DNA from 2 places in the Gracilibacillus sp. Marseille-QA3620 genome. Region 1 is predicted to be linked to the other one. Evidence: predicted binding sites of a transcription regulator. Region 1 holds the regulator's gene; the other holds the start of a gene.
The links. The regulator LexA, encoded in region 1, represses DNA repair genes until DNA is damaged. The targets are predictions, from matches to a motif close to CGAACATATGTTCG.
Positions count from the first base shown of each region.

Region 2: the regulator LexA is predicted to act here: its motif matches at 9,224-9,237, upstream of ACY8DX_RS05025 (YhjD family protein).

Region 1 is NZ_CM143102.1:1,975,319-1,991,448, reverse strand. Features, by position in the region: gene pepF (oligoendopeptidase F) at 1-587, opposite strand, end outside; gene ltrA (group II intron reverse transcriptase/maturase) at 860-2,245, opposite strand; gene tkt (transketolase) at 2,735-4,738, opposite strand; gene ACY8DX_RS10095 (DUF896 domain-containing protein) at 4,882-5,112, opposite strand; gene ACY8DX_RS10090 (YneB family resolvase-like protein) at 5,189-5,839, opposite strand; gene yneA (cell division suppressor protein YneA) at 5,929-6,246, opposite strand; gene lexA (transcriptional repressor LexA) at 6,411-7,037, shown strand; gene ACY8DX_RS10075 (nucleotidyltransferase domain-containing protein) at 7,183-7,893, opposite strand; gene ACY8DX_RS10070 (GNAT family N-acetyltransferase) at 7,890-8,474, opposite strand; gene ACY8DX_RS10065 (DEAD/DEAH box helicase) at 8,716-11,193, opposite strand; gene ACY8DX_RS10060 (MarR family winged helix-turn-helix transcriptional regulator) at 11,451-11,894, shown strand; gene ACY8DX_RS10055 (MFS transporter) at 11,952-13,145, shown strand; gene ACY8DX_RS10050 (AMP-binding protein) at 13,298-15,259, opposite strand; gene ACY8DX_RS10045 (acyl-CoA carboxylase subunit beta) at 15,275-16,130, opposite strand, start outside.
Region 2 is NZ_CM143102.1:982,742-998,871, reverse strand. Features, by position in the region: gene addB (helicase-exonuclease AddAB subunit AddB) at 1-761, opposite strand, end outside; gene ACY8DX_RS05080 (SDR family oxidoreductase) at 921-1,706, shown strand; gene ACY8DX_RS05075 (GNAT family N-acetyltransferase) at 1,755-2,165, opposite strand; gene ACY8DX_RS05070 (VOC family protein) at 2,328-2,759, opposite strand; gene ACY8DX_RS05065 (hypothetical protein) at 2,946-3,617, shown strand; gene ACY8DX_RS05060 (DUF1287 domain-containing protein) at 3,922-4,620, opposite strand; gene ACY8DX_RS05055 (hypothetical protein) at 4,772-5,191, opposite strand; gene ACY8DX_RS05050 (hypothetical protein) at 5,349-5,597, opposite strand; gene abc-f (ribosomal protection-like ABC-F family protein) at 5,692-7,548, opposite strand; gene ACY8DX_RS05040 (RAxF-45 family protein) at 7,660-7,797, opposite strand; gene lepB (signal peptidase I) at 7,864-8,415, opposite strand; gene ACY8DX_RS05030 (TVP38/TMEM64 family protein) at 8,434-9,045, opposite strand; gene ACY8DX_RS05025 (YhjD family protein) at 9,269-9,643, shown strand; gene ACY8DX_RS05020 (competence protein ComK) at 9,640-10,236, opposite strand; gene ACY8DX_RS05015 (IDEAL domain-containing protein) at 10,441-10,668, shown strand; gene ACY8DX_RS05010 (M48 family metallopeptidase) at 10,931-12,196, opposite strand; gene ACY8DX_RS05005 (CAP domain-containing protein) at 12,810-13,319, shown strand; gene ACY8DX_RS05000 (AzlD domain-containing protein) at 13,360-13,665, opposite strand; gene ACY8DX_RS04995 (AzlC family ABC transporter permease) at 13,662-14,384, opposite strand; gene ACY8DX_RS04990 (ABC transporter ATP-binding protein) at 14,470-15,264, opposite strand; gene ACY8DX_RS04985 (ABC transporter permease) at 15,239-16,130, opposite strand, start outside.

The DNA of each region.
Region 1 (16,130 bases):
GTGAGCTCGACCATATCGCCATTGCCGTCAGATACCTCGCCGAACTGAATGTCCGCATTATTGAACATTTGAAAGGTCGTATTCGGAGCAGAGAAGGTTTCCCCTAATTTCGATAAGAGCTCCTCCTGTTCCTTATTCAAGGTGTGATTCTTATAACGGAACGCATCCCATAAGTCCTTCTCGAAGTACTGGAGTCCCTCCTGTTCCTTAATATACGTGCGCAACGTCTCTTCATCCAAGCTTAATAAGTACGGCATGAAGAATGCGCCGGCCTCGCTTAACTTCACGCTAAGCGTACGTGCTTTCGCCAGTAAATTTTGCGCCAATGATTCTCGTGTATCCAAATCACCAAGCAGCATCGCATACACGTATATATTCGTGAAGATGGCATCTGTCTCTTCATTCTTGGTCAAATAATCAAGCAAGTCCTTGCCATTCTGTATTGCCCCATTATAGGCAGCAATTTCCCCGACAAGTCCCTCTACCTGCTGATAATCCCTCTCCCAGTCGTCTATGCTGGAGTATAGGTCAGTCAAATCCCATTTCTCATGGTCTGGTACTTCATTGCGATCTTTATACTGTTTCATATGGCTGCCTCCTGTTCATTTGTCCATTGTTTATGTATATACATAAATAGGCCCGTATTAGCACTGGTCCCTTATCTCTCTAGTTTACCAATAAAGAGCAGAAAACTTACTATACTTGCTTGAAAGATACGATAAGATTTCAATCCATCAGGGAGTTCCTCATCCCTTATTCTTCTACCGGCCGTTCAGATTGCCTAATCGAGTAGAGGGGAAATTCACTTGAATTTCCGCCCCTCTCCCACCACCGTACGTACGGACCCGTATACGGCGGTTCAATAGCTTGAGTGAATGAGCTGGTATTTCACAGATATGTCTTCATATCCGTGACGTGCCAGCTCTTTATCTGTTAAGGACCGATGAAGGACGTAACTCTTGGAGATACACCAATAACTCTTCCGAGTGTTCGACCATTCATAAGCCTTTTGCTTTTCGATACCCAATTGAATCAGATTTTTCCTTCTTGTTCGTGGATATTTCCATTGTTTCCAGATATATTGTCTGATTCTTCGCTTCAACCATCCATTCAATTCATTCATAAACCCTTTCATTTCGCTAATACCATAGTAGTTTAGCCAACCAGTCATAAGCTGACGGATTTCCTTTAGAATGATTTCAAGGCTTCTTCCCCGGTTACGCTTTGTGATTTTCTTCAGCTTTGCTTTTACCGATACTTTCACCTTATTATGAGGACGAATTTTGACCCCCGTTTTTGTCGTAAGCAGACAGAATCCCAGAAACTTTCGTTTCAACGGACTGCCTACGGCACTTTTTTCACGATTAACGGTGAGCTTTAATGTCCCTTCAAGATAGTCAATGGCCTTGTTCATCACTCGTTGCGCTGCACGTCGGCTCTTCACGTAGATGTTACAGTCATCCGCGTAACGCACAAACTTGTGTCCGCGCTTCTCTAAAAGCTGGTCAAATTCATTAAGATAGATATTACTGAGTAATGGGGATAGGTTTCCACCTTGCGGTGTTCCTTTCTCCGATCGCTCAACCAGCCCATTTGTCATGATGCCACTCTGAAGGTATAAACGAATCAGTCGTAGGACACGCTTATCCGTTACCTTTCTCTCGATAAAGTACATAAGTTTGTCATGATTCACCGTGTCAAAATAAGCTTTCATATCAATGTCTACTACGTATCTATACCCTTCTTTGTAGTACGTCTGTGCTCTTCTAATGGCATCATGAGCACTACGTTTTGGACGAAACCCAAAGCTATTATCCGAAAAGGTCGGTTCAAATAATGGTTGTAAGACTTGATTGATAGCTTGTTGAAGCATTCGGTCGATGACGGTTGGAATACCTAGTTTACGCTTTCCTCCATTAGATTTCGGGATTTCTACCCGTAAGACGGGAGAAGGTTTATATGTTCCATCTCGGAGTTGCGCTAGTAATTCCTCCCGATGTTCCTTCAAGTACGGAAGTAACTGTTCGCATGTCATGCCATCGACTCCAGCCACTCCTTTATTTCTGACAACTTGAAGGTAAGCAAGATTGAGATTATCCCTTGATAGGATTCTCTCAAACAGATTTACACCATTTTGATTGTTCTGTTCACCATGAAAAGTGCTACGCACTTCGTCATACCCTTCATGTTCCACATTATCTCTCTGACGATAGCCAGATTGTCCTGTTTTCTGCGATTGTCGCACTTTCCACACCTCCTAAAATGCTCAAAATTACTATTGTTCCGTCCTTCGTATCCTTGTCAGATGGGATACTACTATGACTTCGGCTGACTTCTTGTGATTCATCGAGATGTCACCACTTCGATTGTGCTGGCTCGTTCTCATTCAACTCACACTGCACCCTCACAAGACCTCCCCTGGTAAGAGCGAAAACTTTCCTCCCATGTAACTGCTAGATTTACTGGATAGGTTTCGGGCAGTATTGGACTTCGTCTTGTCTTGCAGACTCATCCGACCTAAGCCAGCCTTGTATCTAGTTTCTGTTCGTCAGTTCAGGAGTTTGCGTCCAGCTTCCTTCAGCCACTACCTCACGATAGCCACCTTGCTTTTCGCTAACAGTTCCTACTGCCAAGCCTGTAGTGGACTTGCACCACCAAGTTTTCGCCCATGCAGGGCGCACAAGAAAAAGCCGTCCTGTGGGCTTATACCACGCTGGACGGCTTTTCATCGTGCTTATTTCAACATGTCTTTTACGATGGAAACCACATTGGATGGTGTGAAACCGAATTTCTCCATCAATAGATCTCCTGGTGCAGATGCACCGAAGCGGTCCATCGTAAGTACGCGGCCTTCATCGCCAGTGTAACGTTCCCAGCCGAAGGAAGTGCCAAGCTCGATTGCCAAGCGTTTCTTAACGGATTTAGGAAGGACAGATTCCTTGTATTCCGCAGATTGCTCTTCGAAGCGGTCGAAGGACGGGATGCTGACAACAGATACATCAATACCTTCACCAGCCAATACGCCTTGGGCTTGAACAGCAAGGCCAACCTCAGAACCGGATGCAAGAAGGATTGCATCTGCTTGGTCTTTCTTAGCAGGAGATACGACATAGGCACCCTTTTGAACGCCCTCTTCTGCCAATTTAGCAGACAATGGCAATGTCATGAGGTTTTGGCGGGATAGAACAAGCGCCGTTGGTTTATTCTTGCTAGTAAGCGCCGCTTTCCAAGCCGCTGCCACTTCATTGCTGTCAGCTGGACGGATCAAGGAAACATTCGGCATTGCGCGCAAGGCCGCAAGATGCTCGATTGGCTCATGTGTCGGACCATCTTCCCCTACTGCGATACTATCATGTGTGAACACATAAGTAACAGGCAGGTTCATAAGCGCAGCCAAACGGATAGCTGGACGCAGGTAGTCAGAGAAGACAAAGAATGTACCGCCGTACACATGGAGTCCTCCATGAAGCGCCATACCATTCAACGCAGCACCCATTCCAAATTCACGTACACCAAACCAAATGTTGCGTCCATCATAAGCTCCTGGAAGGAAATCCTTCTCGCCATTCAGCATCGTTTTGTTTGAACCAGCCAAGTCAGCGGAACCTCCGAATAAGGATGGTACATTTTTCGCAATGGCGTTCAGCACTTCGCCGCCGGAATTACGTGTTGCAACAGCCTTGCCTGCTTCATAAACGGGAATGTCTTTATCCCAGCCTTCTGGAAGCTCACCATTGATAGCTGTTTCAAGCTGAGCAGCAAGCTCTGGATACTCTTCCTTATAGCTTGCGAATAATTGGTTCCATTCCTCTTCTTTCTTAGCGCCTGTTTCAATAACTGTATCTTTGAATGTCTCATATACTTCTTCAGGTACATAGAAGTCTTCTTCGAATGTCCATTTATAGTATTCTTTCGTCAGCTTCATTTCATCTTCGCCAAGCGGAGCGCCATGAACGGCAGATTTACCGGATTTATTCGGTGCTCCATAACCAATGACTGTTTTGACTTCAATCATAGTTGGACGATCAAGATCTGTTTTTGCCTCTTCCAGCGCTTTGGCAATCTCACTCAAATCATTGCCGTCTTCTACACGGATATATTGCCAGCCATACGCCTTAAAGCGGTCCGCTACGCTTTCAGAGAAGCTCATGCTCAATTCCCCATCAAGGGAGATGTCATTTGAATCATATAGAACGACTAAACGGCCAAGCTTCAAGTGTGCAGCCAATGAAGCTGCTTCTGCAGATACGCCTTCCATTAAGTCGCCATCTCCACAGATGCTGTATGTATAATGGTCGACTACTTCATAGTTCTCTTTGTTGTAAGTTGCGGCTAAATGACGTTCAGCCATTGCCATCCCAACAGCCATTGCAATCCCTTGCCCTAGTGGACCAGTCGTTGCTTCAACCCCGCGAGTGTGGCCATATTCCGGGTGGCCAGGTGTTTTAGAATCCCATTGACGGAAATTCTTGATTTCTTCCATATCAAGTCCATATCCGGATAAGTGAAGAAGACTGTATAAAAGCATGGATCCGTGCCCTGCAGATAACACAAAACGGTCACGGTTGAACCATTCTGGATTATTTGGATTATGGTTCATGAAACGAGTCCATAATGTGTAGGCCATAGGCGCAGCGCCCATCGGCATCCCTGGGTGACCAGAATTGGCTTTTTCGATTGCATCAATTGAAAGTGTACGAATAGCTGTAATCGCTAATTGATCCTTTTCAGTAAACATAGTCAGTCTACATCCTTTCCGATTAACATACTTCAGTCTTACTATAAATGAAACAAAGTTATATTGACAACATTATTTACCCAATTCTACAGAATTGACAAAAATTTCAACGAAGAGTGGAAGCTCCTACTATCTCTTACCCATTAATGAAGTCTTTTATTGCGGATTTGCTTAACCTTTTCCGGTGTCACGTCATTTCCTTCTGGGTCAATGATGGTTACTCCCTCAATTGTCTTTCTCATGGAAGCACGGAAAGCCTCTAAATATTCAGCGCGCAGCAAGGATTGTTCCTTCGCTTCCTCTGTTGTAAGGCTGCCTTCCTTCGCCTTCTTGGATAATTCATTAATTCGATTAATTTTGCTTTTTGGCAGCATGTATATTGCTCCTTTTCCTAAAAAATCAATTACTGACATCGTATAGAAAAACCGACACTATTTCAAGAAGTATCTATTATACATGCTTTTGTTTTTCGGCATGCTCCGCATAGCGGCGATGAACCGTTGCTTTTGAGACCTCATAGCCTCTGCGATTTAAATTCTCCGTAATCTCGGCAAATGTCAGCCCTTTGATTCTTAGGGCGATAATCTCTTGGATTGGGACCTCTGAACGCTCCCTGCCGCCGCCGACATGCTGATTCGACAAATTCTTGGCAGGGTTGTAGCCATTCTCTATAGCCCGCTTCATCCCCCTGCGAATCTTGCTGTTTTGCAGCTTGCGCTGATATTCCTCAACAATGCTGATGATCTGCAGGAGCATGGCATCTGTTTCAGACACTTCAAGCTCACCGTTATGTGTCACGGTATATAGCTTAATGCCCTCCTTATAGATGCAGTGCATCAAGGCAATCTTCGCGTTCCCCCGGCCTAGCCGTGTTTCATCCTGAATAAGAAGCCCTTCTATTTCTTTATTGCGCATTTGCTCGAGCAGGACCAGGATTCCCTCCCTCTCCAAGTCATAGCCGCTCGCCTGCTCCTTCTCAATCGTGACGACCTCAAAGCCTTTCATTGCGGCAAGCTGGGTTAATTCCTGCTCCTGTCTATCAAGAGAGGTCTCCTGTGTGCTCTTTTCTGTACTGACCCTGCAGTAAATTCCAACCTTCATTTCTCTCACCATTCTCTATAATTTCTTCCTGAGATATGCATGGAAGGCCGGAACGAATGCCCCGGCCTTCACTAGTCTCATTATAGCGTTTATTCTTTATTTGAGTCTGCCAAATGCAGGATATCCGCATTCTTTTCAATCGGAAGGATAATCGTTTGGCCTTCTTTAATGTGGGTAGTTTGAAGTTCATTAGCCTCTCGAACCCATTTGACAAATTCCGTCGTAGACATATTCGCATCCTCGTACTGCTCTGCCATAGCCCATAACGTATCTCCGCTCTCAACCGTCACTTTCATATATTGATCATCGCTCTTTTCAAAATTCGTGACAGTCGCCAATAAAATCAAAAGAAAAAGTCCAACCGTAAAAATGATGGTATATGAGTAAGAAGACCAAACGTGTTTCATATGTAAAAATCCCTCCACAAAATAAGAATATATGTTCGCCTTTCGTAAATTCAGTATAAACCGAACAAATGTTTCGTGTCAACAAGAAAAATCGAACTTATGTTTGTACTAGTGTTCCCCTCATGATATAATAACGACAAAGATCAGATAAAGAGGTGCGGGAGATGACAACAAAACTATCAAAGCGACAGCAAGATATTTTACTATACATTAAAGAAGAAGTTCGGACGAAGGGGTATCCGCCTTCCGTAAGGGAGATTGGGGAAGCAGTCGGACTTGCCTCAAGCTCAACCGTTCACGGACACTTAGCTCGGCTGGAAAGCAAGGGACTCATTCGACGTGACCCAACGAAACCGCGTGCCATTGAGATTCTTGATATGGATCCGCATGATCATATTCCAAAAGCAAACTCCGTTAGTGTTCCTCTTATTGGTAAGGTTACAGCAGGACAGCCTATCACCGCGATCGAGAACATTGAGGAGTACTTCCCACTACCTGAGCATATGGCACCGGCAGATGAGAACGTGTTCATGCTTGAAATCATGGGAGACAGTATGATTGAAGCCGGCATCCTTGACGGCGACTATGTGATCGTCCGCCAGCAGCATACAGCCAACAACGGCGAGATTGTCGTCGCTATGACAGAGGATGACGAGGCAACCGTTAAACGTTTCTTTAAGGAAGAGAATCATTTCCGCTTACAGCCGGAGAACTCTATGCTAGACCCCATTATCCTTCAAAATGTCAGCATTTTAGGAAAAGTCATCGGCCTATACAGAAATATTCACTAATCAAGAGCCAGCCTATTAAACGGCTGGTTTTTTCCTTCAGTTGCTAGATTCTTAGTAGACTATATGAATGTTTACTAGAGTTTATGCAGCATAACCGCACAAAAAAATGCTTGAGATAAGCTCAAGCAATGTGCTTCTTCCTATTCTATTTTCCTAGTGAAAAACCCTCGAACAGCCTTCCGCCATACGGTTCAAGTATACTGGCTGCTGCCCTTTCAATCGGTTTCGTGTCATCCGTTTTATAGAAATAATCAAAAGCTTCCATAAAACCATCCGCCAATTCTTTATCATACTGGGACAAAGAGCGAATCATCCATTTAGATGAGCCCGTCCATTGCCTATTTGTCCTAAGCACAAACTCGCTCAATCGTTCAGCCAGACTCCCAGCGATAAAGATGCGTTCCCCTCGATTTTGACTTCCTATTAAATCATCCAATAGATCTGTGATAAAATACCGCTTGTATGTAATCGTATCCTGTGTCCACACCTCTGGGCCATTCATTAGCAATGCCTTTGCCTCTTCCTGAATCTTCATCAACGCTCCCATATCCTTCAACACCGTTCCCTCAGCTATCATTCGCGGCAAGGAAGCCCTTCCGTCCCGGCAATCACGCTCGAAATAAATCTGATAAGAGGTCAAATTATGGACAAATACCTCAATGGGCCAGCCAAAATCGATGAATGACTCACGATAGGAGTGCTGGAGACGGTCATCAAAAACGATGATATCCAAATCCGATGTCTCTGTCACTTCCCCGCGAGCTGCGCTGCCGGACAGGATTGCTCCGTGACAATCCGGGAAATATTTCTCGATAATCCTCATAGAAGCGCTTAACGGGTCCAGTCGTTTATTCATTTCTTTCTCCCTCCGCCTCTAGCATCGTACTCCTCTCGCAAAATGGAATACAGCTTCAAGTCATGATGTTTTCCCTTAGCGAACAACCCTTTCCGAATAATGCCTTCATAGCTCATCCCAGCTTTCTGCATCACCCGCTCAGAGCCTGCATTTTCTGTAGAGCATCGAGCCTGGATACGCACTAAATCCATTTCCTCAAATCCAAACTCAATCACTTTTTTTGCTGCCTCTGTCGTGATGCCTTTTCCCCAGTAATCACGTGATAGGACATAGCCAATCTCCCCCACTCGGTTACGAATGTCCCATGAGATGAAATCGATTGTCCCAATCAGCTTGCCGTTCTCTTTCCATTCCATTCCCCATGGAGCGAGTTCCTTATTCTCATATTTCCCTAAGGAAAACTCCATAAATTCTCGGGTATCTTTCAATGATTGATGCGTGTTCCACGTCACGTATTTCGTGACCTTAGGGTCAGAGCCATACTCAAACACATCTTGCGCGTCGTCCTTCGTCAGCTTTCTCAATAACAGCCGTTCCGTTTCTAAAGCAGGAAATGAACCGAACACATCCTCCACCTTCACTGCCCACACCTCACCCTCTTTTCTCTCATTATAAAATATTTTTGAAAAAACCGAAAAAAGCAGCACCCACAAAATTCATGGAATGCTGCTTTTTGTTTATCCCGCATTTACGGACCGTAAAACTCCCACTAACCTGCAGGATCATCGAGATGCTTTCGTGAGAGGTCAACTGTCCATAAAAGCCCAATTGGCTCAACTAACCATCCACGGGGGAAAAACACTCACGGATGGTCGTTTCACTTTATCTAAAGTTTCTGCCCCGATAATGATGCCTTTGCAGCAGCCTGTCATCATAACAGGATTGGCAAATATTATAGGGGTACTCACCAGGCAGTGACTTGCCGCATGATCGGCATTTCTTCTGATATTTCTTCACATCTGTCCGGAGCTTTGAGTGAGCACGTGTACTGATTTCTTCCCGGATCCGCTCCCAATAATAGGCCTCCGTTTTCCGTCCCAGCCGGTAAAGGAACAATAAATGAAGGCCGATGGATTTATAGGAAAGCTCCAATTCATCCAGTGTATCCTGCTTCATAATGGGCTCTGGCAGGTCTGAGTTATGAATGACGGCCTTCATGTTGGCCATCCATTGCCGCACCAATGCTGGTTCATTGCTTGAGAACGGAAGATGCAGGAATCCGTATAAATCACTTGGCGAGAACCGTCGTTCAATATCGGTGTTTCGGATATGCTCATACAACTCCCGTTCCTGAGTCAGCGGCGCCTTCTTCGTCCCATGTGGATTTTTGAATTCTCCCCATAGGTAGAAGAAATGCTCAAGGGAAGAATGATAGCGGGCAAACCGGTCAAACACCTGCTGGGTCGGGGCAATCGTGAAGGTATTGATCGACTTATCCTCATCCTCTAAAAGTCTTGTCATGACGTCAATTTGCGAGGTAAAGGCAACCAAACCGACGTTGTAGAGACCCTTCCTGCCGGCACGTCCAGCTAGCTGCTTTACTTCCTGGGAGGTGAGCATCCTTCTTCTCGTTCCGTCAAATTTCTCGTTTTCAAGGAAGACGACACGGCGGATTGGCAGGTTTAATCCCATTCCGATGGCATCCGTTGAAACGATGACCTTTGATTCCTTATCAATGAATCGCTTCATCTGCTTAGCCCTTGTCTCAGGGGGCATGCTTCCGTAGATGATGCTGACCTTATGACCGTCCCTTTCCAGTCGGGAGGCTGTCTGGAGCACCTTCGCGCGTGAGAAGACAATCAAGGCATCCCCTTGCTTCACATGAGACAGCTTAAACGGTTTTTCCTCCACCTTAAGAGGGACATTCCGGTGATATTCATGCAGCTCCACATCATTTCCCTCAAGCATGTTCAATAGCATCTTTTTCGCGCTATGGCTTCCAATGATATGGACCTCCCTCGCATGAGCCTTTTGAATGGCACGGTACCAGGAGAAACCACGGTCTTTATCGGCAATCATCTGCGCCTCATCTATGACCATCACGTCATAATAATCCTTCTCATGGAACATCTCGACTGTGCAGGAGAAGTGAGTCGCATCCTCCATATGCTTCTCCTCTTCCCCAGTCTTCAGGGCACAGGAAATACCCTCGCTTCTTAACGCCTCATAGACCTCGAGCGCGAGAAGCCTCAATGGAGCCAAATAAATACCAGTAGGTGCGGCCTTCATCTGTTTCAATGCCTGATATGTCTTGCCGGTATTCGTTTCTCCGATATGAAGCACATACCGCGTATTTTGATAAATGGAGGTCCGGTATTCCTTGCCGAAGATGTCCTCCAGCTGTCGGTTCTTTTCCTCCTCCAGCCTTCTTTGCTCCGCAAGCTCTTCGGCCCGTTTGCGCTCTCGGTTTTCCGCCTGCTCGTGATACAGCCGGTAATGGGTCTCATACTGAAAGGGAATCGCCGCCGCTTCCAGCAGCTCATTTACCTGCTCCTGTTCGAGTTCCTCCTGGAATTCCCATTCTAACTCCTCAATCCTACCGCCAATCAGCTGCCATATAAGATGGCGGCTGATTTTCTCACCGCTTAGCAGCTCGTACTGTTCCTTCAATTCATCTGGCAGACTGTTTTGAATAGCTGGAATGATTCTCTCATAGGTCAGCCTTCCAATGAATGCCTCCAGTTCAAAATCCTCAAGCACCCATTCACCGTCGCTTCGCTGAATATCCAGGTGAAAAAGATCAGCGAGCGTCTTTGCCCCATGAAGATTTGCCTTTGGAATCCCCTCCAGCTCAAACGCTAAATGCTTTGCCACATCCGCTCGCAGGAAGATGTATAATTTCATCCGTGCCTGCATTAAACTATCCAGCATACTATCCTTTAAGATGCGGGTCTCGAAGTATTCCTTCTGCTTCTTCACCTTCACATCCTCATATAATTCATCCCATAAATGCGGGGATTGTTTAAAATAATCAACGACCCAATTATGCAGATCAAATGTACGGTAGCCATCAAGCTCCTGTTCAATCAGCTTATTGATGCCTTTTTTGGATAAGCCGTCTGCTGACAAACCACGGCTCTCCAAAAATCGGAGCTTCTCATACCGGTTCATGCGCTGGACAGTCTTGCTCTTCCAGGCCAATCGCCAAATTTGCTCAAAGCGGCCGCCGGTATAACGCATATACTCATCGAACGTAGGCTTTTCATCCGTTTGTTCGAAATAAAGATATAGATCATTCAGTACATCATTCTTTGCTTTTTCTACGGCAGCGATGTACCCTTTTTCCAAAATATCCACCATTCAGTACTCCCATCAACATATTACTTCTTCTATATAGGTATCATTATATACAGAAGTCACAGGAAAAATCGAAATTTGTTTTTGTTTACATAATATTTTTACGGTTTGGAATGGAAGCTCAAAAGATACTTCGATTCCAAACCGTACTGCTTCATTTCGTTAACCCAAGAAATGCGACGATAGAATTGAAGGTAGTTGACAGATTATATAGCTAGCTATATAATTCCGAAAGATGCTTTTATAAGTGAGGTGCTATAATGAAGAATTCCCAAAAAGAGCCTATTGTTCTTACACATGTGAAAATGATTGAGCATCTTGTGAAACGAATTGGAGATGAACATCTAAAGCAGATTGGCTTAACGAAAAGTCAGGCAGATGTCATTATATTACTTGCGCATGAATCAGATAAAGTGTTCCGGCAGCGTGATATTGAGCGTGCCTTGAATTATTCGAATCCGACTGTAACAGGCTTATTAAACCGGCTGGAGCAAAAGAATTTTATCGTCCGTCACATCGACCCAGACGATTCGAGAGCTCGCATTATTTCATTAACTGGCGCTGCACTAGATGTTCTTGATGCTATTTATCAAAGTATTCATCAAACAGAGCAAATGCTTTTAGAGGGATTTTCGGATGAAGAGATTGATCTATTAAAGCCTTTCATGAGTAGGATGGCCGCAAATGCATTACGTCATATGTGATGCATTTATTTTTCCGCACTTATATAGCAAGCTATATGTTATACAAGGAGTTTAGTTATGAAGCAAAAGTATTTAAAGAATTCTGGTTTAATCGCATTGATTACCATACTATCCATGATACCGCCATTATCGACTGACTTATATATGCCAGCGTTGCCTGAAATGACGGCATACTTTAAGACATCCTCTACATTAATGAGTTCTACCATGACGATCTTTTTTATTTTCATGGCAATCGGCATTTTAATTCTAGGTCCAATGAGTGATAAATATGGCCGAAAACCGATCTTGATTGCAAGTATTTCTATTTCTTTGATATTTAGTGGCCTGTGTGCAATTTCTCCAACCATCACCTTCTTAATTATTGCGCGTGCAGCTTCAGCGGTAGGTGCAGGCGGTATGGTAGCGATTGCGACAGCCTTAATTAAAGATAGCTTTGAAGGAAAATCAATGTCACAAGTACTATCTGTTACACAAGCATTCGGACTGCTGGCTCCAATGTTAGCTCCTCTTTTAGGAGCACTCATTTTAAGTATCTTTGATTGGAAAATGACATTTATTGCCTTGGCCATCTTAACAGGTATTTCCCTCATTGGTGCTCTCCTTTTACAAGAAACGTTACCAAGGCATGAACGCACGCAAGGGAGCACCATTCAGTCTATTTTGGGATTAGGCAAAATTGCCAGAAACCGTCATTTTACAAGCGTATTAATGGTTGGAGCATTAATTGCAGCACCGTATATGGCTTACCTGGCAATTGCCTCCTATATTTATATTGATGGTTTTGGTGTTTCGGAAACAACCTTCAGTATCTATTTCGCCATTAACTCTGCAGCTGCTATTTTGGGTCCAGTCATTTACATGAAATTCGGAGCGGGTTCTGTCAAGAAAGCAATCAATATCGGGATTATTGTCTCCATCATTTCAGCGGTATTAATACTCACAGTAGGTCATGCAGGTCCGATCATTTTCTTATTGTCATATGTCATTTATTCGATTGTATCGACCTATTTCCGACCAATGATTTCAGATTTATTATTATCAGCTACTGAGACAGATGTCGGGGCAGCATCCTCTGTCATGAATTTCGGATTTACTGTAGTCGGCAGTATCGGCATGACTGTTGGTTCATTAGCCTGGAGTAGTTATACAAGCGGATTAGCCATTACGATGTTGATCTTTATTTCTTTCACTACCCTTGCTTGGCTCTATCTTTTAAAAGCAAAATCGATAAAATTTGATTGGAAATAATGAGCCTATAATGACAAAGGAGGGGGCTGTTTCAAAAATCATTGAATGACTTTTGAAACAGCCCCCTTCCTCTCGTTTACATGAAAGCAATCTATATTACATCAAACATTCCATTGCTGGAATTCTGTTTTTCTTTTCGACTTATCAACAAATTATTGATTTCCTCTCATCATATCGCCTTCACTTCTATGATTACCTGCTATGTTTTCTTCGTTGCACAGGGCGATTTCCCTTACAACCTCCGGATTCACTAAGGAGGATAAATCTCCGGGCTCCTGCTGCAAATAGGCGGATTTAATAACCCGTCTCATGATTTTCTGATTTCTCGTCTTTGGAAGGTCTGATAAGAAATAGATTCCTTTAGGCTTTAATGCCTTCCCAAGACCATGCCCAATCATCTCAAGCAGCTCGTCTTCCAGGAGCTTGCTAGCTTTGACATGTCCCTTTAAGACAGCAAAGCATAGGCAGGCCTCCCCCTTGATCGAATCAGGTATTCCGATGGCTGCCGCTTCCACGACATCCTCATGCTTGACGAGAATCGATTCATATTCAGTCGGTCCAACCCGCTTGCCGGCAATATTGAGTGTATCATCCGATCGGCCCTTGATTTCCCAGGACTCCCCGTCTGTTTCAACCCAGTCGCCGTGAACCCAATAGCCGTCATAGGTACTCCAGTATGTCTTTATGTAGCGCTCCGGCTCATTCCAGAAACCATTGGTCATCCCGACCCACGGCTTTGTCAGACAAAGCTCGCCAACCTTATTTACTACCTGCTGGCCGTTCTCATCCAGAACAACTACCTCCATTCCTGGCAATGGGGTATTAAAGGCAGCCGGTGTGATGGGCTTTACGAGCACATTGCCGAGAATGCCGCCGGAGATTTCCGTGCCGCCGGAATAGTTGATAATAGGAATCAGACATTTGCCTGCCTGCTGGAAGAGCCAGAGCCAGGAGGCGGAATTCCACGGCTCACCTGTTGAAGCGAACACCTTTAACGAGCTTAAATCATGCCCATCAAGCCAGCCCTCTCCCTTTGCCATCAGTGAGCGGATAAGGGTTGGGGAGATTCCCAGCTGAGTGACACGCCACTTGTGGACAAGCTTCCAGAGACGATCGGATTCTGGATAATCAGGCACCCCGTCATACATCACCATTGCCGCCCCGTTCGTCAAACTTGCGAACAGCTGGAAGGGTCCCATCATCCAGCCCATATCGGTTACCCAAAGGAGGCGGTCCCCTTCTACTAAGTCCATCGCCACACGGGCGTCAATGGCTGCCTTAATCGGAAACCCTGCATGAGTGTGAACCGTTCCCTTCGGCTTGCCCGTCGTCCCTGAGGTATAGATCAGCATGAATGGGTCATCGCTTTTCATCCGGACGGATTCCTCAAGGGAGCCAGCCTCCTCCAGCCTTGACCAATCCATGAATGGAGCTTCTAAATCGCTGCCGCCGACAACGACGATTGTTTCCACACCGCCAAGTTCTGGGAGGGCATTGCGTACGGTTTGCAGCATATCCACTTGCTTGCCTCGGCGCAAAAAGGAGTCAGCGGTGATGATCATCTTCGCACCAGCAGCAATAACCCGGGTTTTTAACGCTTCTTCTGCATAGCCTGAGAAGATTGGTGAGATAATCGCGCCAATTTTGGCAGCGGCGAGAATGGAAACGGCCGCCTCCGGAATCATGGGCATAAAGAGAGTAATACGGTCACCCTTTTGGATGCCGGCCTTTTGCAAGCCGGAAGCGACCTGGCTTACCCAAGCATGAAGCTCGGCATAGGTGTATTCCCTCACTTCCCCTTGTTCGCCCTCCCAAAGTATGGCCATCCGGTCCGTTTCCGCCCATTTTGCCAATGCCGTATCAACGAGATTGCATTCCCCTCCGACATACCAATGCGGGCGGGCAATCCCGTTATCAAGGTTCAAGACCTCTTCATACGGCTTCTTCCAGACAAAGCCAAGCTCTTTTTCCACAGCCGACCAGAACCATTCCGGCTCCTGGATGGACTTCTGATAGAACGAATCATAATCAGGGAGATTCAATTCCTCCATCCATTGCACGAGCCGAAGTGATTTCATCGATTCCTCATCAGGCACCCATTTAGACATTTGCATGTCAAGTCCCTCCCGTTACACCGGATAAACCGGGTGCTTTCTTGTCGTGAACACTTGGTGCTTGCTTTCGTATAGACGGAATCTTGTTGAAAGCTCCTGACGAAGGTTTTGCGGCTCGACAATCCCGTCAATGATCATCTCTGAGGCAAGGTGATAAAGATTAATATCCTCTTTATATTCCTCCCGCTTTTGCATGACAAAGGCCTGGCGCTCTTCCTCTGGCAAGGCAGCAATCTTATTGGCATAGACAGCGTTCACGGCTGCTTCCGGTCCCATAACCGCAATCGAGGCATTCGGGAGGGCAAGACAGCAATCCGGCTCAAAGGCAGGGCCGGCCATCGCATAAAGGCCCGCACCATATGCTTTACGGACAATGACAGAGATCTTCGGCACAGTTGCCTCGCTCATCGCGGCAATCATCTTTGCACCATGGCGGATGATCCCTGCCTGCTCGACCTTTGTGCCAATCATGAAGCCTGGGATATCCGCAAGGAATAGAAGCGGAATATGATAGGCATCGCATAAATGAATGAACTTCGCCGCCTTATCCGCTGAATCATGGAAAAGAACGCCGCCTTTGACACGCGGCTGATTGGCAATAATGCCGACCGGCTTCCCTTGCAGACGGGCAAGTCCCGTGATGAGCTCAGGTGCGAACAGCTTCTTGATTTCACAGAAGGAATCCTCATCAATGACGCCCTTGATTAACTCATACATATCAAAGGGTGCATTTTGATTGTTCGGCAGAAGCTCCTCAAGCGGCTTTGCCAATTGCTCAGCGGCCCTTGGCTCGAATGCCTTCGGTTTCTCCGTGAAATTTGCTGGAAAATAAGACAAATATCGACGGGCAAACTCAATGGCCTCCTCATCA
Region 2 (16,130 bases), 990 kb from region 1:
AAATACGTCTCTCCTGTCATGCGGAACAGATGGAGAGGGTCCGGCATCTCGCTCTTGAATGGCTGATCAAGCGTTAAGGAAACCGTCACATTGCGGCAGGTTTGCATTAAGCTTGCCAGGATGCCGTATTCCTGTGTCGTAAAGCTGTAGAATCCATCCACATAAATCTCTGCATTACGTAAATAGGAGGATTCCGGGATTTTCTCCATCAGCAGGGTGAAGTAATCCTCTGTATCGACATATTTGCCTGTAAGTTCTTGTTCAAAGCCCTCATAAATCGCTGTTAAGTCATCCAGCTTGGAGCGAAGAATCGGTGACAGCTCTCCTTCTGATTTCTCCGCCATTTCAGCAGGCGTAAGGCAGTAACGCTTGCATTCCTTCAGCATCTCGTTTAGCTGAGCGATAAAGCCCTGCTTATCGCTGGAGCGCTTAAAGGTCGTCAGCTCATCCTTCTTTTCCTCGAGGATTTTGCGAATAACCATATTGACCCCGACATTGCTCAAATGCCGGCGCCCCATCCCGCCTGTCTCCTGCAGAATCTTCCAGGCGAGACGGCTGAAGCTGAACACCTGGGTGCGGATCATCCCGCCAAGTCCAGGTGTGTTAATCAGCTCAAGCTCAGCCTGAAAGGTCATTTGGTCTGGTACGATATATATAATAGAAGGACCTTCTGGATCTTCTGCCAGCTTGGTCCGAATTTCATCTAAAATGGCCGTGGTCTTCCCCGTGCCTGTTTTACCAATATAGAATTGTAAAGACATTTCTCAACTCCCCCTTTACATACCTATCGTCTATTTTACCATATCACCTCTTCCGCTCACGCATTCAAACCCCAAAAATGCAAACAAACATTCTGTTTTTTATTTCCAGCAACAGGGAATTAGGGAAGTGTACACAAAACCCCATTAGGAGGAAATCGAATGAGCAAAAGCATACTCATCACCGGAGCAGGTACCGGACTCGGTCGTGGAACAGCCTTTGGACTGGCACAGGCAGGCCACCGCGTGATTGCAACCGTTGAAATCACCAGCCAAGTCACCTCTTTACGAGAAGAAGCAAAGGAAAAGGGAATTGAGCTTGAGGTTATGAAGGTCAATATTAATGACCCAGGAGATTTGAGGGCAATGGAGCATTGTGATTTTGACATATTCGTTGCCAATGCCGCACTAGGCGAAGGAGGACCGATTGCTGAGATTCCAGTCCAGCGTCTGAAGGATTTATTTGAGACAAATGTATTCAGCACCTTAAAAACGGCCCAAATTGCTGCACGAAAATTTGTGCAAAAGCAATCCGGCAAAATCGTGTTCGTCAGCTCGATTGCCGGCTTAAGTGCCGCTCCTTATCTCGGTCCCTATTCGGCCACAAAACATGCTCTTGAAGCCATCGCCCAATCCATGAAGGAAGAACTGAAACCATTCAGTGTCCAGGTTGCCACCATCAATCCCGGGCCATACAAAACCGGATTCAATGACCGCATGGTTGAGGAACCGTGGAAATGGTACGACCCTAAGATTCACTTCACCACGCGAGAGCAATACGCCAAGGGAACCGAGGTGTTCGAAAAGCAATTTGCCCCTGAGGATATGATTGCGAAAATGGTTGAGGTCATCCCGGCCGAGCATCATGCCTTCCGCACCGTCTGGCCCGAAAGCTCTGAGAAGCAAGTCAAGGATTATGAACAAAAGATATGGGAAGATACGATTTAGACAAAATGAAAACGCCAGCGGGATCAAGGTATTCTCCCGCTGGCGTTTTTATTTTTCCCACTCTGGCATCGTGATTCTATATCCGCTGAACGAGCGGAATCCCAGCTGTTCATAATAGGTTTTGGATGTTGAACTGGCCAGCAGCTCCATCCGCGTCTTCGGATAGAAGCTATGGGCATGCTTCAGTAGGGCTTTTCCAATACCACAGCCGCGGTACTCCTTCTTCACAAGCAGCTCGCATACATAAAGGGTGACCACCCCATCTGTAAGACCGCGCATATACCCGGCCATCACTCCATTACATTCAGCTACGAAGGCGACATCAGAATGTTTCCAGGCAGCTTTTGTCTCCTCGGATTTCCCTGCTAGATTCGTCCATCCTTCCTCTTCATTTAACTGCTGTATATGGAAGAAATCCTTTTCTTCAAACCTTCGAATATACATTTGCTTCGGCTGCATAACGGCACCTCCGTATTTTGATGGCCAAAAATAATTCTATTGGTCCACCCAATGCAATCTCACTTTCCAATTATCTTCTCAATCATCAGCCCTACTCTAGATTATCCCGTTTGCAGAATAAGAAACCCGGCCATCTGGCTAAAGACAGAATCAGGAGAGAGATTAAAAAGAAATCATCGCACCGCGTTCATCAAATACGGATTCCGGATTCCACGCAATCTCCCAAAGATTGTTTTCAGGATCCGCAAAATAAGCTGTTCTCCCGCCCCAGAAGGCATCACTTGGTTCTCTTAAAATATTGCCGCCCGCTTTTCTAATCGTATCAATGGTTGTATCCACTTCCTCAGGTTTATTGACGTTGACAGCAAAGGATACTCCTCGAAAGGTATCTGCATTTTGATTTATTTCTACTCCCGCATCCTTAGCCAATTCCTCAATAGGAAACAGGGAAAGCAGGACGCCTGCCGTTTTAAAGACAGCGTAATGATCAGAGCTTGTCCCCGTTTCTTCCCAACCTAATTTTTTGTAAAACGAACGTAAATCAGGCACATTGGTTGTACCAATTGTAATCAAGCTAACCCTTTGCAAAACCATTAATAGTCCCTCCTCTTTGTTTTAAATACCATCTTCAACACAATGGTTCGTTAATCCTTCTTTCTGCCATTCCAATCTTCCGTTAACCTGCAAAAGGAAATGAACACCTGTTTCGTTACTGTACCTCCACAAGCAGGAAGAACCATCCATTTTATCGAATAAAAATGAGAGAAAGGAGGATTACTCATGAATTATCTAAATTTATTCCTTGCAGCCGGTATCTTAGCCGGAATTGGCTGCTATGCCATGACTTACTATATATCCAAATTGATTTCCCCGCTTTATCGATCGCTTATGGTCGGCGGGGCAGCCGTCATGCTTTTGTTGGCAAGCATTGCCCTCATCGGTGGATGGGATGGCATTCCGTTTGGTTTCATGGCCATCGGCATTGGCATCGTCAGTGTCTTGCTCGCTCTGACTATTCGCTTTCCGCTCATCAAGCGAATCGGGCTGGTTCTTCTGGCCGGCTGGGCAGGCCTCTTGCTCGTCACTCCATTGTTGGCAGGGGAAACAAACTATTGGGTGCTCGACAAGCAAGGAACTGATGGCTATACGGACTCTTCTCTTTCCAGCGAGTATGATGCCCTTCAGCGAAATGCGTCTGTCCGAGGTTATTCCATTCACACGATTTCAGAGGGCAATCCCGCTATCGTCCTCTCCCTTGGTGAGGTAATGAAAGGCTCTAACCTAGAAGTGGTAAACGTGGAGAACGAAAACAACCGAACCACTATCACGGTACGGAGTTTTGCGAATGGGTCCTCTGAGGCAAATCCAACCATTATGATTGGCTTAAATGAGCTGAAAGAAGAAATCATTGTCACCGATACCGATGGCACCCGTTATCCGAAACTGGACTGATGTCCAGTTTTTTATTGCCTGGATTTCTCAAACAGCTATGCTAATGTAACTATTATTATTTACAGACCCCCAGTCCGTTCTATCATTCTCATTAATACTTTTCTGCCAATCACTTCACTAAAGGTGACTTATGAAGCGTATAATCATTCTTGGTATAAACATGATGATATTCCAAACTATCTCTACGATAATATCTATTAGGACATCTTTAAGAAATCTGCCTGCTTTTCTGATTCTCCTCATCTTCTACTGACCCCTGCTATTCTTCTGACCTGGAGCAATAAATGCCCTTTTCTATTTTCAATCAATATTTCCATCTATAATGACCTACAATTGGTTGTTGATAAGAAGTTAATTTAATTTCCGATGCAAAGGGAGGGGTGTTATGAATTAAATAAGGGATGCCATCTTTGGCCCTTTTATCAGAAATGATGCCGGCATGGTCTGTCCCCTCCAAATAGATGACAATATCCCCAGGCTGCCACTCCGCTAAATTCTCTGGATCATTAGGAATCAATTCGGTCGTAAGGGATTCGGCAAATCGCTCAAAAAAGACATGCTGATTAGGAACCCTCCTGAAATCAATATGAGGATCAGGGTTTTCCCCTACCCGTGGATATAAAGACGAATGTTCTTGAATATCTTGATCCATCAACTCTTTTAAATGGATGCCCGCTCCTGCCAATCCTCTCCAAATAACATCTGTGCATACTCCCTCGCTGTCTGGAGGATAACCGCCTTCATAATAAGCACTCTTGTAACGTGTTCGATTCTCCACTTCTTCCCTCGCAGCATTCACGATGTCCAGCGGATCAGCCACCGTATTCTGATTTTGATCAACCCTTGCATACTTTTCCTCCACAGTAACTTTTTCTGCTAAGGGATTATCAAGATGTATACCTGCCATGTCCAAAATCAAACCGTCCCGATAAAGCATCGTAAACAAGGGAGCTGTCACCGCCAAACCCACGCCAGCTATCAACATTATTTTTTTCAGCTTCATTTATCTCCCCCCTCTGCATAAAGCAATCAATTATATATTCTGATAGTCACTGAAATAATGCTTTCTCCTATACTCCCATATGGAATTCAACAATAAAGGGCATGAATCCTTCTTGAATTCATGCCTCATTAACTAGATTAAGAGCAAAATCTCAATATTCTACAATCCTCAGCCATTGACCATCCGGCCCTACGGTTATGTGGGGAACTTTGAGTGCTTTAAAGAGTTCACCTAAATCAAGGTTTTTCTTGCTAATTTGATTTAAATGCTGGGATATATCTAACTCCGAAAAAACAAAAAAGTCTATTGTTGAAGACCTTAAATAAAACTCGTAAACATATTGTTTCTTACGATCCTTCACATACCCCAAAAGTCCAATCGTCCTTGGAAAGATCTGTATTAAGGGGAATTTAATCTTTTGGATTACAACAAAATTATCCGACAGCTGATTTAGCAAATCTTCCTCCCAATCAGGAATAATGGCATATATATAACAATCTTGCTTATAAATGCCATCGATTATATCCACAAATTCCTGTTCATCTATTTCCTCATCCAGTAATCGTTCCATTATCTTTGGGGTGCGATTCACCTTAATCACCTCTTTGTTATTTGAATATTAAATCGAGATAGCTTTCCTCATCCTGCTGCCCTCTCCATTTGCATATGAGCAAAAAAAGAGCTGATAACAGCTCTTTTTTACTAGAATTAACAAAGTCCTTTATTGACTAACATTCACTTTCCTCACAACCACACTCATATTCCTTGAAGATGAATTCCTTGTATAGTCTATACTCTTTAAATTCACATGTATCCGATTCATATACCTTAACCAAAGGAGCCACATCCACCTTGGCCAATTCCTTAATTTGTTCCTCTACATCCTTCGTTAAATCCAGGATATATTCGTTCATGTCTATAAAAAGATCATTATGCTCACAGACATCATAAGTGACGGCCAAGTAAAATTTTTTCATTTGTTATCCCTCCACTAAACCCTCTCTATTTATCTTATATAGTTCACCTTTTATATGGAAGCAATAACTATTTTGAGACCAGCCTAACTCATGTCTAGCTCTCGCCATCCAAAACAGAGGCAAGCTCTTCATAAAGTTCTTCACGCCTCCTCATCAATTCCCCCTGCTGCTTCGTTAATTTTCTCAGGATTTCTGTATCGTTTCCCTTTTGAAGCTTTTCTGAAATCTCACATAAGGACGTTTCTACCTTCTCTATTCTTTTCTCTAACATCTCTAATTTGTTTTCTGCTTTGTTGAAGCTCACCCTTGGCTCAACTGCTTGCGGCAAGCGGTCCGCTCTCTCCCTTGCGTAAGAATAGTTCCCAACATAGGTAACCAATTGCTGATTACTTAACCAATACGTTTTCGGAAATAACTTATTGAGTAAGTAACGATCATGGCTGACTGCAAGGATTGTTCCCTCGAATTCAGCGAGTGCATCCTCGAGCACTTCTCTTGAATCAATATCTAAATGGTTGGTCGGTTCATCGAGGATGAGAAAATTGATATCCTGATACATCAATTCGGCAAGCCTTAGACGCATTCGTTCACCGCCGCTTAATTGCGTGATTTTTTGAAAGACCTTTGGTCCATAGAAGAGGAAGCGTGCCAGGATATGCCTGGCCTCCCCTTCCGTTACACTAACCTCGCGGCGAAAGCGCTCGAGGATGGTCAAGTCCTTCTCATCCCTGAATAAATGTTGGGACAGATAACCAATCTTCAAGTTGCTTCCGCATTTCACAACTCCTTGGTCCGCTTTTTCCTCTCCAAGTATCATTTTCAGAATGGTTGATTTCCCTGTTCCATTTGCTCCAACGATGGCTGCCTTTTCTCCATATTGTAGGTGGAGATTAACATCATGGAACAGTTTATTACCGTCAAATTGCTTCGAGACAGCTGATAGCTGAATAACGTCCTTCCCGCTTCTGTCTGCCATATCAAGTTCAAGGCCAATCTTACGCTTTTCCAGGACAGGCTTCTTCAACTTCTCCATGCGCTCTAGGGCACGCTCCATATTCGTTGCCCGCCTGTGAAGAGCCGCACTTGGCGGGTTTGCCTGGTTCGCCCACTCCCGCAGGCGCTTGATGGCCTCCTTCATCTTCTTGATCTTCCGCTGCTGTTCCTTATACTCAGCAAATTCAATGAACAGACGCTTTTCCTTTTCTTCTGCGAAGGCCGTATAATTCCCGGCATACACATGCACTTCTGAACCATCCATATCCATGATTTTGCTAACTGTCTTATCCAGAAAGAATCGGTCATGGGATACAATTACGACTGTTCCCGCATAAGAAAGTAAATAATGCTCCAGCCATTCCACCGCCAGAATGTCTAAATGATTTGTCGGTTCATCAAGGAGCAGCAAATTCGGATTTTGCAGGAGCAATAATCCAAGACCAACCTTGGTCTGCTCCCCTCCGCTCAATGCGCCAAATTCCTTCTTCAATAAAGGCTCGAGCCCAAGCCCTGTTGCCACTTTCATCACACGGCTGTCGAGCTCATAGCCACCGGCTTCTTCAAATTGCTCCTGAAGGTCTCCATACTGCTTCAGAAGACGCTCCGCCATAATTTCGTCCTGCTCGGTGGACAGCCTTCCCTCTAATTCGCTCAATTGCCTTTTCCATTGCAGTTCTTTCGCAAAGGCAGAGAGCAAACACTCATACACAACTTCATCCTTCGCTGCGGACTGGATTTGTGCTAACAATCCGGCAGAGGTGCCCTTTTTCATGTGAATAGCTCCCGTGTCCAGATTCTCCTGCCCTGCCAATAGCTTCAGAATCGTTGATTTGCCGCAGCCATTTGGCCCGACAATCCCGATTCTTTCCCCCTCTTTGATTTCAAAGGTTACGTTCTCAAATATATAGGTTCCTCCATAGCTTTTTCCGATATCACGTACACTGCATAGTATCATTTGTATGAACTCCTTTTTCATGTCCATACCCTTTAATAAAAAAAGCCATGGAAAAGTCATTATAAGACTTCCCATGGCTTCTAGCTTTGTTATTCCGCTGGGTATAGAGACTTATAATCGTACTGTTTTCATATGAAATTCGGTAAAATTGGGCAGACTTCCCCCTTGGCGAATTTCAGCATGAAAAATGGCACGAATCAATGACAGGTCTTCCAGCCATTGCAAACATACCTTAACAGAACGATTCATCTCTACACCTCCTTTAATCATTGGTCTTCTTATTATAAGTTAAATATTCAGACAAAGCAAACAGAACTAGAAGTCAGCCTGCCATTCCGTGAGCGGCCAATATCTCATATTTACCTTCCCAACAACCTCATCGACCGGAACAAAGCCGAAATGGCGGCTGTCATAGCTCTTATCGCGATTGTCCCCAAGAACAAAAAGCATCCCTTCAGGCACCTTATCCACACCCATCAAGGACTTCAGCGTGAATGAACCTGTTTGAGAAGATCCAGTTCCTAAATCAGCCTCATCCCTTATGTACAATTCCTCTATATACTGCTCGTTAATATAGAGAAATCCATTTCTGTATGTGATCTCATCTCCCGGCAAGCCGATTACCCGCTTCACATAATCCTCCCGCTTATTCTTATGAAAGACGATAATATCAAAATGTTCTATATCCCTTTCATCAAATCCAGCCTTGGTGACAATTAAGCGGTTTCCCTCCTCCAAGGTCGGGGTCATCGATTTGCCCTCCACTCGGTAATTGGAGTACAAATGATTCTGCACCTGCACAAGCAGGACAATTCCACAGACAAATCCAATGCACCAATAAAGCAGTCCCTTCCTCCTTGGAGACATCGTGCCCCCTCCGTTCCTTTAGGAATGTTCCTTCTGTCCCGTCTTATTCAATCGAATCTCCACCTGTTTGCCGACTATCCAAAGAATAAAGATAATCACACCCATAATGACAGATTTAATCGGCTCTCGAATGAGCGACATGATATCGTGGCCGATATAGCTGATGGTAAAGATCATAACCATCTTCCCGCCAAAGACTGCAATCATATATTGTTTTGGGCTGATGTCCGACAAGCCGCTGACGATATTGACGATTGCTGACGGAGTGAAAGGAAAGCACAGAAGGATGAATAAAGGCCCAAACCCATGCCGATCTATCCAGCTCATCGCCTTTTGGACGGCTGGATGCCTGTGCACAAAGGAGGTTGTCCGCTTCCGGCCGTACATTCTCGCCAAATAAAAGACGACCATCGCACCTGCCACCGCGCCTGTCCAAGATAATAAAAACCCTATCCAAAGGCCGAATGCATTAGCATTAGCCGTAACGAATACAAATAAAGGAAGAAACGGTAAGAATGCTTCTAAAAAGGGCAATAATAAGCCTGGTATCGGCCCTAAATTCCGGTAATCGCTTATTAATTCCGCAAGCCGTTCCATTGTTAGCCATTCGGTCAACCAGCTTAAATCCATAAAATCTCCTCACCAATCAATGACTGCTGTCAGTCAGTTCATAATAGGTAATTTCATTTCCGCTCATTGGATTAGACGAACTCATTACCTTCATACTTATTATATCAGATAGTACTATATATCATCTTTCGGCAGAAATTAAACTTGTCAAAAATCACTGGACCTATTATCCTATATACAAACATATGTTCGTATTAATACATTTGAAAGGACGCGATTCCAAATGACCCGCATCCCCACCGAAGATCGAAATATAATGGAAAAGGCTATTTATTTGCCGATGGTGCTTACAATTCTCACGAGAGATTTGAAAGCCGTTGAGGCGGCACCATTCAAACTAAAACAGCCTTACGTTCTTTTAATTGAGGAAACAATGAAGCAGGTTCAGCATGAGTTAAAAGCTGTGAGCCGCTATATGAGGACCCATCAGCTAAAGGTCGAAGAATCAAAAAGGGATGAATCCTTCACATTATTTCTCTTTCTATATAAAGGGTATGAGGAATATCATAATTACTTTAACCCGCGTATTCGCAATAAAGTTCAGGAATTATTAGAGTACTATTTCATTAAGCAATGGCAGGGAAAGAAGGATGCTTAATGTTTATCAAAACCATTGCGGGAGGATTCAGATAAGGCTCCCTTCAAATGAAACGCCGAATGTCCATCATTCACCTGCATGTAATTATACAAATAGTTAGTCTGCCTGACGGTCTCCTCCATTTTTTGATGAAGCTTTGACTTCAATAATGCAGTCCGAAGCATCTGATTCTCGATGATACTGTAGGAAACCGGAATCAGAACGGACTGCTTGTTCCGGAAGTTAATCTGCGTTTTGGCAGGTGCGATGCGGATTCTCGAAACAATATGTTCATAGGATAGCCAAACGCACGTATCCCTATGAGGAGAAGTCGTCGGAAAAAAGAACAGGCCATTTGCCGGGTCGAGAGCAATTGGAACCTTATGCGAGATATTCAGGAGCTCCTTCGTCCCTTCACACCTGCCATCGAAACTTGATCCAAAATACTTGCAGCTTGTTTTAACGACATCAAGCGGCTTTTGCGGAACAAGGAATTCTTCATCGAATTCGATGATTTTTGAATACGTTTTATAGCCATATTCCACTGGGATCACAGCAAACGTGTAAGGACTTATTTCATACTCTTCCTTTTGATTTATGAAGCGTTCTTCCATGACTTCCTCCTTATTCAAGACAAATTTACTACCTTAGTAACAATATACCATACCATATAGTAAATAAGTCATATTTTGTCAAAAAAATCCAAATATTAGTTTATGCTAGATTAAAAACAAAATAATTATCAGAATTATTAAAACATTCAGTTGTTTTTTCTCCCCAACTGCTATATAATAAAAAAAAGCAACGGGGGGATTCATATGAATCACGAAAAAGCAAATACAGATATTGTCAACGCTGATGTGACTGCTGCCCAGGGACTAACTGAAGAAGTATTAGTGGATATGATGATTTACGAAGCCCAATTAACCCATGCAAAGCGAAAACTTAAGGACCAGATTGATCTGGCCTTAGACAAAAAGGATAAAGAGTTATTCCTTCAATTATCCTCTGAACTGATTGAATTAGAGAAGAACTTCGGGAATTAATAAATGGACCAATAAAAACGCCTCTTCCACTGCAGGAGGCGTTTTTATTATGACGTATTACAAATAAAGGCCAACATCGAAGGCTGTCTGCATAAATGCAGACAGCCTTCGAATAACTAGTGAATCTTTCTTCGATGCTCTAAATGAATACCAATATGCCAACCCCTAGCATGACCACTGAGATCAAGAGCCATATGCTCCTTCCATAAAAGGCAAGGAGAAGAAAGGAACCCGTTTCCTCTTGAATCGAATATCCTTTATCTTAATGATGATTCTTCTCATATTGTTTGACAAGCTGGATTCTCTCAAGCATCGATGGATGACTGTTGCGGAACAGTTTGACAAGATATGGCGGATTCATTTGACTTAAGCCGCTTTCCGAAAGCTTCTGGAATGAGGTAATAGCTGCTTCCGGATTATCCGTCATCTTAAGAGCATATTCATCTGCCCTCGTTTCCTGTACACGTGATACATAATTGGTGATTGGGTTTGCGGCAAACAAGAGAATTGAGGTAATCAACAGAAAGAGCGGCAAGGAGGCAATCTCCTGCTTCGACTCAAGTTGATAAAGATCTCCCCGCTTTCGAATAGCCCGCTTCATCCACTTATCGGTGAGCCAGAGTCCCACAAGTGTTAAAAGCAAATATCCTGCAATACCAATATATATATGCTTTTCGACGTAATGGGCCATTTCATGAGCCATTATGAAGAGAATTTCATCATCGTCTAGGCTGTTAAGGGTCGTATCCCAAAGCACTATACGTGAATTAGATCCTACACCGGTCACATAAGCATTCAGTGCATTGGTCTTCTCGGACATATTCACCTCGTAGACATGGTCAGCCGGGATATCCGCCTTATCCGCGAGTGCTAGGATCTTTTCCTCAAGCTCCTTGTTTTGCAATGGATAAAAGTCATTGTACAAAGGATCAATCACAACCGGCTGGATGAACATGACAAAAACCGTAAATGGAATCGAAAGCAGCCAGCCAAACAGCCACCATCGTTTGGGGCTTTTACGGATGAGCCAGTACAAAACCATCACCACAACAGCGGTCATTGCATAATCAACCCAGAATTCAATCAGGTTATCCTTCATCCATGAGGAAAATGCTTGTGTAGATATCCCATAAGACAAGGAAATCTTATAGCGTACATAAGATAGCGGCAAAAAGACAACAAACAGCAATAAGGAAAGCCAAAAAACATAAGCGCCCGTCTGCACAAATTGTCTCTTCCATGACATCCTTCCCCATCTGTCCAGCCTCTTAGAAAGACCCGTTACAAGCACAATTCCATAGAACAGCCATTCCAAAGGCGTACTGATGAAAAAGAAGAAGTTCCTGATTTTCGAATAAGCCTCGCTATCCTCTAGTGTTTCGCCATCCATAAAAGTCTTAGGGTCGACACTTGTACCATTTAAGGCATCAGGTATGCTTGTATCGGCACCATGGAACAGATAGATATAGATGGAGAACACATACAGAAGAAATAAGCCAACTGCGGCCATAAACCACTTTTTCTTCAATCGTTATTCTCCCCCTTCCTGAATTTTCATCTATATATATGTCCATATACAGACAAGTTAGAACCTAGCATAGTTTGACCATGTGAAGCCTTTTATATAGGCAATCGGCGATTTACCTAAACGATCTTTTCCACTCACCTTAAATCCTACTAAAGCCTCTTGTATTTCTCATATTAATCTACTAGACTCTTATCGTGCTAAAGAATTTTATCGTTTTTTGTCATAATACGATAAGTCTAAGAATTAGCAACATGTATTCTAGGGGGAAATCAGCTTAATGAAAAAGATATTGCCAGTCTTGCTATCCATGATTCTATTTCTAGCCGCATTAACCGCTATTCGCATTCCAGACGCAGAAGCAGCAACGGCAAAAACACTCTACGTGAAAGCCAAAACAAGCTTGAAAGCATCCGCGAAGAGCAACTCATCTACATTACTTACACTATCTACGGGTAAAGCCCTTTCAATTGATACGGGTACACTGAAGAACGGTTACTACAAAACAAAAGCTTCCGGCAAAACCGGATGGGTACTGAAAAGCAAGGTCAGTCAATCTGCTCATTCCTTGAGCAAGCAAAAAATCTACAAAACAACAAGCACCAAGAGTACAGTATTGAAAACCTTAAATGCTAAAACAAACGTCACGATTGTGGGTAAGAGTGGCGAACGTTACAAGGTGAAATCCGGTTCTACTGTCGGATGGGTTGTTTCCTCCAAATTCAAAATTGGATCCTACACACCAACGTTTGAAGAGCAGGTTGTGAAGCTCGTGAACAAAGAACGAGCAGCTGCCGGATTAAAAGCATTGAAGAGCTCCTCGAAACTGAATAATGTTGCAGAAACGAAATCCAAGGATATGCGTGATAAAGGCTACTTCTCTCATACAAGCCCTACCTATGGAACGCCTTTTAATATGCTCAAAAAGTTTGGCATTTCTTATACAGCAGCCGGTGAGAATATCGCCGCCGGACAGACGACTCCAGCAGCTGTCGTTAAATCATGGATGAACAGCTCTGGCCATAAAGCTAATATCCTTTCAAAGAAATATACACATATCGGTGTAGGTTATGTCTCTGGCGGTGATTACCGCCACTACTGGACACAGCTATTCATCGCTCAATAAATTTTGAAACCTCCAGCCAAGTCTTGGCTGGAGGTTTCTTCTACATATACAAGGAAAGACCCGCTAAGACAGCGATTGAACCAAGCACGACCACAATCACGTTGGCCCCAAGCAAGGCGATGATAACAGCAGATAAACCGCCAACAAGCCCTGCCCAAATATTCTCTTGAATATAGAGGACGCCGGGAAAAATCAAAGCGCCAAGCGTAGCATAAGGAATATTTTCGAGTACACGCATCCAAAACGGTGGTAAAGCCCCCTCCTTCATAAGCCAGAAAGGAAGCATACGCGGAAGATACGTAGCCAGCCCCATCCCAACAATCAATAGAAAAATGGATATACTCATGCTTCCTTACTCCTCCTTTTGCTCCCATAAAGCCATTCGACTCCGACCGATGCCAATAAGGCGGAAGCAATCAAGGACCAGCCTGTTGAAAGAAGATCAAAAGAACTGAGCAGAAAATTCAATCCCGCCCCGCTTAAAGCCAAGGACAAAACCTTGCGGCTCTTCGATAACGGCGGAATAAGCAAGGCAATAAACATAGCATACAAGGCAATTCCCATACTCTCTTTCAATACATCCGGCAGGCTTGCTCCAAACAAGTATCCGAGCAGTGTGCTCAATGCCCAGCTTCCATAGGCGATTCCGCCCAGTCCAAACATAAACCCTGCTGTAATCTTGCCCGACCTTAAAGAGGCAACAGAGAAGGTCTCATCTGTAATACCAAAGGCATAAATGAGTTTCTTCCATGACGGATCCTTTGCTGCTCTTGCCTGAATGGAAGCTGACATAAGAAAATGCCTGCTATTGAGGATGAAGGTCGCCAAAATAATCTCAGCAATTCCGATTCCAAGTGACAATAAATTCAATGCTATGTATTGTGCAGCCCCAGCATATACAATAAGACTCATCGATAAAGTCTCTGCAAGGGTCAGACCGGTTGATTTGGACAGCAGACCGAAAGTGACCGCAACCGGAAAATAACCGATAGCGATACTCATTCCGGCCTTTAGGCCGCTCATAAAGTCAGATGACCTCATATAGCCTGCCTGTACTTCTTCCATTCCCCTATACCCCCTATCCTTCATCTAAGTTGGCTATACGGCAAAATGCCTGGCCCGAGGCCAGACATTTATTCGCAAGCTTCTATTATCCCAGCAGGGACCGGTCTGATATATTTGAATCGCGTTTTAATTTCTGGAACTCAGCCAGGAGCTTCTCAACCGTAAGCGTTTTCTTCACGACGCTATCTGCCTCATAAATAATTTCTCCGCCATCCATCATGATCAGCCGGCTTCCAAGGTCAAGAGCCTGCTGCATATTATGCGTGACCATCAAAGTCGTCAGTTTATGCCTTTGAACAAGCTGCTTTGTGAGCTCTGTAATCAAGGCAGCCCTGGATGGATCAAGCGCCGCTGTATGCTCATCAAGAAGGAGAATATCCGGTTCTGTGAAAGTTGCCATCAATAATGACAGCGCCTGTCTCTCTCCACCTGAGAGAAGACCGACTTTAGCAGACAATCGATTTTCCAGCCCGAGATGAAGCTCGGCCAGCTTTTCCTTAAAGAATGCTCTTCTCTTATTGGTTACGCCGAACCCAAAACCGACTCTTTTGGTACGGGCATAAGCAATAGCTAGATTCTCCTCAATCGTCATATGAGGAGCCGTTCCGGCCAGCGGGTCCTGAAAGACTCGGCCGATTTTGCGTGCCCGCTTATGCTCTCCCATGCCGGTCACATCATCCCCATTAATGTAGACCGTACCGAAATCAGGAATTAATTTACCCGATATCAAATTCATTAAGGTCGATTTCCCGGCACCATTACTGCCGATGACCGTCACGAAATCTCCTTCATTTAGGTAGAGATTAGCATTCTTCAAGGCAATCTTCTCATCTGGAGAACCTTCGTTAAATACTTTATTGATCTGGTTTAGTTGCAGCAAGCTGCTCGCCTCCCTTTCCAGTTGTTCCCGCTTGGATGCCCATGGCAGCAGCCTGTTTCAATCGGCTTCGTTTCTGGCGGTATTTCTTATACGAGTCAACCCATTTAGGAATTAGAAGCGCTACAATGACCATAATAGCGGTAATCAGCTTCATATCACCTGCTTCGAGGAATTCAACCTTCAAAGCAAACGCCACCACAAGACGATACACAATTGCCCCTCCGATAACAGCCAACGTAGCTCTCACAACCGATTTAGCGCCGAAGATGGCCTCCCCAATGATAACGGAGGCAAGGCCTATTACAATCATGCCAATCCCCATCCCGACATCAGCAAAACCATTATACTGGGCGATAAATGCGCCTGATAAAGCAACAAGACCATTTGCGAGACCAAGTCCAATCATCTTTGTCCAATCCGTATGAACAGAGAAGCTTCTGACCATTTGTTCATTATCTCCGGTTCCGCGAATGGCAAGGCCTATTTCCGTTCTCAAGAAAGCGTCCAGCAGAATCTTAATTATGAGAACAAAGACAGCCATCGGCAAGAGAATGGACCAAGTGGAGGGAATGAATCCTGATAGACTGATGGCATTAAGGAATGAGCTCATCCCTTCATCTATGCCTAGTGACTCAAACCACGAACGAAAGACGGTAAATACCTTTTCTTCTGATGATAAAGGGACATTCGGCTTGCCTAGAATCCGTAAATTAATCGAATACAAGGCAATCATCATTAAAATCCCTGATAATAACGGATTAATTCTTCCTTTTGTATGAAGCAATCCTGTTGTCATTCCAGCCATGAATCCGGCAATCATCGCCATACCGGTTGCCAAAAATGGATTTATCCCATTGCTGATTGCG